Regions from separate parts of the Candidatus Thiodiazotropha sp. AKAK3 genome, predicted to be linked through region 3. Evidence: predicted binding sites of a transcription regulator. Region 3 holds the regulator's gene; each other region holds the start of a gene.
What was found. The regulator sigma-54, encoded in region 3, starts transcription at its own class of promoters, with help from an activator protein. The targets are predictions, from matches to a motif close to TGGCANGNTNCNTGCTT.
Positions count from the first base shown of each region.

Region 1 (2,205 bases), on a different contig from region 3:
ACTGAAAACAGATTCGATGCTTTTCCACCGTTCAAGTCCTTCGCGATGCAGGGAGTTAACCTCAGTTGTATGACGTAATTTTTCCAGCCGTTCGTAGTTGCGCAGGGTAAAGATCATCAGCTTGGTCTCCTCCTGCTGCTGCACACTGGCGGAGATCTCCAGCCGCAATAGCTCCCCCTCTGCTGTTTGTGCGCAGAGATCGTTGTTCCAGCTGTTTCCCTGGTGCAGAACCGCCTGAGTAAAGGAGATCATCTTTGCCAGATCGGAGAGAAATAGCTGACTGGGACGCAGTCTGAGTAAAGCCTCTTGCGGATAACCCAGCAACTGCCCGGCTGCTGGATTGGCCTGGACGATCTGATCGCTGAAGGGGTCGATCAGCACTACTGCTTCGCTAAGGTGAAAATAGATACTTTCTATCTGGGACTGCACGTGACTTACCTCGGATCTCAATACCTTTGATTTACCTACAAGAAAGATGCCAAGACTACGAAGTTTCGTAAACCAAGCTACGAAAATTCGTTAAATTACGAATATTCGTTGCATTGCGACTTACCATGATTAATCTGAAAATATCATAAAAACAATTACTTATATTTGTTGTGGCGCTATGGCACGGGGTTTGCAATTTCTCTTGTAGCAGTGCCTGTCAGTCTCTTCGCTGAAGGCGGTTGTAAAACAAATGCACCAGTCCGGTGCATACCCACCTGGTCATGCGCCGTGGGGAAACTGAGGAGTGATTATCCATGAGCTATAAGAGTCTTAACGATCCTTTCAATCCGGATGCGAGCCTGACCCACGAAAAGGGTTGCGAGTGCCAACAGTGTCAAGGTGCAACCTCGGCCGGGGCGGATCATCCTGCCCAAGAAGTCAAGGTGGCACTCGACTCGTTAGCACCGAAACAGACTCTCACCACGGATACGGCATCTGACGAAGCATCCTTCACCTCCACCGAAGAGATGATGGATCGTGCTATCGAAAGCGCAGTGGTGCGCTCCGTATTCGGTCACGACGAGATGAGCCGACGCTCTTTCCTTGGACTGATTGGTGCGGGTACCGCCAGCGCCCTGCTTGGCTCGATTTTTCCGATGGACGAAGCCAAGGCTGCGCTGAAAGAGAGTATGGGCACGGGCAAGCTGGAGAAGACCAAGCTTAATGTTGGTTTCGTGCCAATAACCTGCGCTACACCGATCATTATGGCCCATCCGATGGGCTTCTACAGCAAGTACGGTCTCGACGTGAATGTGATCAAGACCGCCGGTTGGGCTGTGGCACGGGACAAATCATTGGCCAATGAATATGACGCTGCTCATATGTTAACCCCCATGCCCCTGGCGATGAGTATGGGTGCCGGCTCCGTTGCAAAGCCCTTCATTATGCCAGCGGTTGAGAATATCAATGGTCAGGCCATCGTGCTGCATGTGGACCACAAAGATAAACGCGACCCGAAACAGTGGAAGGGCTTCAAGTTCGGTGTACCCTTCGAGTACTCGATGCATAATTTTCTGTTGCGCTACTATGTGGCGGAGCATGGTCTTGACCCTGATAAGGACATCCAGATCCGTGTCGTACCACCACCGGAAATGGTGGCCAATCTGCGCGCAGGTAACCTGGATGGATACCTCTCCCCAGATCCATTCAACCAGCGAGCGGTATGGGAGAAGGTGGGCTTTATTCATACCCTGACCAAGGATATCTGGGAGGGTCATCCCTGTTGCGCCTTTGCCTGCTCTCAGGAGTTCGCCGACACCCACCCCAATACCTACGGTGCCTTACTGCGTTCCATTATCGATGCCACCCACTACTCAGCCAATCAGGAGAATCGCAAGGAGATCGCTGCCGCCATCGCACCGAAAAACTACCTCAACCAGCCTGTGCCGGTTATCGAGCAGGTGCTAACTGGCCGTTATGCCGACGGAATGGGCGGGGTACAGAACGTACCCGATCGCATCGATTTCGACCCCTTCCCCTGGCACTCAATGGGGGTCTGGATCCTGACCCAGATGAAGCGTTGGGGTTACATTGATGGTGAGGTCAACTATAAGCAGATTGCCGAGCAGGTCTATCTTGCGGCCGACACCGCCAAGATCATGAAAGAGCTGGGTTATGAGCCGCCGACCAAAACCTATGAGAACTACACCATCATGGGCAAGGAGTTCGACTATACCCAGCCGGAAGCTTACGTCAAAAGCTTTGCCATCAGGAGGG
Region 1 is NZ_JBSYOQ010000042.1:103,742-105,946, reverse strand. It holds gene AC4IE7_RS08215 (sigma 54-interacting transcriptional regulator) at 1-429, opposite strand, end outside; gene AC4IE7_RS08210 (CmpA/NrtA family ABC transporter substrate-binding protein) at 744-2,205, shown strand, end outside.
Region 1: AC4IE7_RS08210 (CmpA/NrtA family ABC transporter substrate-binding protein) is a predicted target of sigma-54. The motif match lies at 609-625, and genes of this name have one in related genera.

Region 2 (2,205 bases), on a different contig from region 3:
CCCAAGCCGGTTATGAAACACTTCAAAAGCTACTTGCGTGACTCTCTTTACGGTGTCTGAAGCTAAGAGCATCGGTTTATTGATAGAGAGTAAACAGATACAGTTCTATATATAAAGAACCATTGTGTGCGAGCTGTACAGTCTATGAATCCATTGCTTTTAGCGGTTCATTTTCGAAATGCACTATAAAATACTGATTTTTACTCTAGATACGCCACCAATAACCAGATATTCATTTTCACCTCTCAAGCTATCGGGAAGTAAACCGGGAAAGTAAAGCAATTTCACAAAGGGAATTTGTGCTTGCAGTATGTAATCACCAAATTCATCGGCACGCTCTCGATCATTAGTAAATGAGTTGAGATTGTTCAGTAATAGTATGCATTCCTGTTTGCTTATCTGATGCAGGATTTCATGCTCCTTGATGTGATTGATACCTCTATAGAGTTTCAGGTGAGATGTGGTCGAATGAATCTGTTCGATTTCATATTGGCAATAGGTATAGAGCAGATCAAGCTGAGCTTCCAGACCATTGGTGTTATATAGGCCTTGAGCACGATCACTAAGATATCGATGATAGTGTTCTGAGGAGTAATCCCCAAGTGGCCCCCGGTGGTTTATTGGCAGCAACCCGAAACGGGACTCTACCCAACTTTTCAAAACAGCAGCCTCCTTACCATCAGGATCAAACATCCAGCCACGCAGGATGCGCAGGTAATCGGCTTTCTCTCGTTTGTGGCGAGCGCGTTGCGCATCAAAACCAGCTTCATCCAAATTGTCGAGCAGAAAACAGCAACGCATGTACTCCATGAAGTGGATTGCACGCTGATCGGCGTGAACATGATCAAGATGATTAAAAAGATCAGCATGAAGTTCGGTAACTCCATCAAGCATGATCTTCACAGGATGCTCCTGGAAGGTAAGGCTACCAAGGATTACAGCGGGAAGGCTGCATCTATTGATTGGTAGACGTGCAAAAGCGGGTAGAGATGTACGCTGTGACACCGATTGTTTGTTTTCATCCATACATTTGCTGGGTGTTTGTCGTGAACCTGACCTCAATTGTAGAGCGGTATAATACTAATAATAATATAAAAATCAATATGTTATGCATATTTAGATTTTTTGGCACGCCGATTGCAAATCTCTAGTCGTCCACGTGACCACAAACGACATTAGTCACTACTGATTCAACAATAGTAAGGAGATCCAACATGGCACTGCGTCAATGTGCAATCTACGGTAAAGGCGGCATCGGCAAGTCTACCACGACCCAGAATCTGGTCGCAGGTTTAGCTGAGCTAGGTAAGAAAGTCATGATCGTCGGTTGCGATCCCAAAGCGGATTCCACCCGCCTGATTCTGCACTCTAAAGCGCAGAACACCATCATGGAGATGGCAGCGGAAGCAGGTACAGTTGAGGACCTGGAGCTGGAAGATGTACTGAAAACCGGTTATGGCGACATCAAGTGTGTTGAGTCTGGTGGCCCTGAGCCAGGTGTTGGTTGTGCTGGTCGTGGTGTAATCACCGCTATCAACTTCCTCGAAGAGGAAGGCGCCTACGAAGAAGACCTCGATTTCGTATTCTACGACGTACTCGGCGACGTGGTATGTGGTGGTTTCGCTATGCCTATTCGTGAGAACAAGGCTCAGGAAATCTACATCGTATGCTCTGGTGAGATGATGGCTATGTACGCTGCCAACAACATCTCTAAAGGTATCGTGAAATACGCTAACTCTGGTGGCGTACGTCTGGCAGGCCTGATCTGTAACAGCCGTAACACAGCTCGTGAAGACGAACTGATCATGGAACTGGCTCGTCAGCTCGGTACTCAGATGATTCACTTCGTTCCTCGTGACAACGTGGTGCAGCGTGCTGAGATTCGTCGTATGACCGTTATCGAGTACGATCCTGCCGCCAAGCAGGCCCAGGAGTACCGCGATCTTGCTCAGAAGATCATCGACAACAAGTTTATGGTTATCCCAACCCCAATCACCATGGATGCCCTGGAAGATCTGTTGATGGACTTTGGTCTGATGGACGAAGAGGACGAGAGTATCGTCGGCCAGACTGCTTCTGCAGAATCATAAGCCATAGGGTTTTGCGCCGACCCTTTGGGGTCGGTATCAATCGATCATTTTTTCATAGCCTGTGTATTCACAGATTAGTGGTGGCAGGTGAAGGAGAATTTTATGTCAGATTTGA
Region 2 is NZ_JBSYOQ010000053.1:43,906-46,110, forward strand. It holds gene AC4IE7_RS12560 (hypothetical protein) at 1-60, shown strand, start outside; gene AC4IE7_RS12565 (NAD(+)--dinitrogen-reductase ADP-D-ribosyltransferase) at 184-1,026, opposite strand; gene nifH (nitrogenase iron protein) at 1,215-2,090, shown strand; gene nifD (nitrogenase molybdenum-iron protein alpha chain) at 2,193-2,205, shown strand, end outside.
Region 2: nifH (nitrogenase iron protein) is a predicted target of sigma-54. The motif match lies at 1,127-1,143, and genes of this name have one in related genera.

Region 3 (2,205 bases):
TTCAACATCTTAGAGAATTAAAGATTGGGGTGTTGATTACCGACCATAATGTTAGAGAGACTCTTGATATTTGTGATAGAGCCTACATCATTAATACTGGTAAGGTATTGGCGGAAGGAACCACCGAGGAGATCCTCGATAACCAGGAGGTACGTAGTGTTTATCTGGGCGAAAATTTTACTATGTAAGGCTATGTTTATGTTTTTTCATGGATTATGTGATTTAAGAGTAGAGATGATGACTACTCGTCAGCTGACAAAATGAAGGTTAAAGTATGAGGCAGAATTATATTCAAACGAAACAAATACCAAGAATTATTCCGTGAACGGCATTTATTAGCTAGAATGAATATAAAGACATACAAATAACATACCAGGTTTAAAGATATCTCTGCTATGAAGCAGGCTCTACAGCTCCGGCTCGGACAACATTTAACAATGACACCTCAGTTGCAGCAGGCAATACGCCTGTTGCAATTGTCTGCGCTCGACCTGAGTCAGGAGGTGCAGGAGGTTCTTGAAACAAACCCCATGCTGGAGGGTGAAGAGGAGTTTAGTCAGCAGACTCAAAAAGAAGAAGCTAGTCAAGAGAGCTCTGATCAGAGTTCAGACAATAAAGAGTCTTTGAGCTCCAACGATATCAACAACGAGCGGGAAATTCAGACCGACAGTAGCCAGATCACAGAAGACCTGCCCGTTGATAGTGAATGGGCTGACGTATACGACAGTTATCTTCCCCCATCGAGCAGTGGTAGTGAATCTGCAGACAATGACTATCTGGTTCAGCGCAGTGGCGCGATCACTTTGCATGACCACCTGGTCTGGCAGATGACACTGACCCCATTCACTGAGCAGGATATTCTGATTGCCACTAACCTCATCGACAGTATTGATGAGGATGGATATTTCAAAGGTGATCTCCAGGAGATCCTGGTTTCCCTGAATGATGAGGAGATGACTCTGGAGGATGTAGAGGCAGTACTTCATCGTATCCAGGCTTTCGACCCTCCGGGGGTTGGTGCTCAGGGTGCTCAGGACTGCCTTCTAATTCAACTTCGGCAACTTCCTGAAAAAACACCCTATTTGGATTTGGCGATCAGACTCTGTCGCGACCATTTCAACTTGCTCTCTGCACAGGATCAGAATCAGATCATGCGACGAATGAAGGTTGATCAGGACGACCTGATGGCTATCATGCAGTTGATCAGGACGCTCAATCCTCACCCTGGCACAGCGATCGCCAAAAGCGAGCCTCAGTATGTGATTCCTGATGTATTCGTCAGCAAGCGCAATAATCGCTGGGTTGTGGAGCTAAATGGTGAGGTTACGCCTAAACTAAGGGTAAACAACGACTATGCCAGTCTGATCAAGCGTGCGGATCAGAGTGATGACAATACTTTCCTGAAAAACCACCTGCAGGAAGCGCGTTGGTTCATCAAAAGCCTGATGAGTCGAAATGAGACTATTCTGCGTGTGGCGAGTAAGATTGTTGAATATCAGCGGGGCTTTTTTGAACATGGCGAAGAGGCTATGAAGCCACTGGTTTTACGGGATATCGCTGAGGCTCTGGAGATGCACGAGTCGACCATATCCAGGGTGACAACCCAGAAGTATATGCATACCCCCAGGGGTACGCTGGAGTTTAAATATTTCTTCTCCAGCCATGTGAACACAAGTGCAGGGGGTGAGTGCTCCTCCACTGCTATACGTGCGCTGATAAAAAAATTGATTGCTGCAGAGAATACAAACAAACCTCTCAGCGATAACAAAATCGCCGCCATATTGTCGGAACAGGGTATAAAAGTGGCCCGCCGAACGGTGGCAAAATACCGCGAGTCGATGAGTATCCCACCATCGAACGAGCGTAAGCGACTGATGTAGGTGAAGTGAATTATCGGAGTGGCTATCATTCATGCTTGATATGCTTACTGAACCGGAGCGGTTTCAGATAAAAGTGGATTCATGAATGAGTTGCTGTAAAAATGCCCCGGCGTTACTTCACCGCCTCAGTTAGAGTGATGAGCCAACTCATCTAAGACAGGAGAAAATTATGCAGATAAGCGTTACCGGTCATCATGTGGAAGTTACCGATGCCTTGAAAAGCTATGTAGATAATAAGTTCGAACGTCTTGAGAGGCATTTTGATAATGTAATCAATGTACATGTCATCTTGAGCGTAGAAAAGCTGAGGCAAAAGGCAGAGGCC
Region 3 is NZ_JBSYOQ010000024.1:52,130-54,334, forward strand. It holds gene lptB (LPS export ABC transporter ATP-binding protein) at 1-188, shown strand, start outside; gene AC4IE7_RS04095 (RNA polymerase factor sigma-54) at 396-1,880, shown strand; gene hpf (ribosome hibernation-promoting factor, HPF/YfiA family) at 2,050-2,205, shown strand, end outside.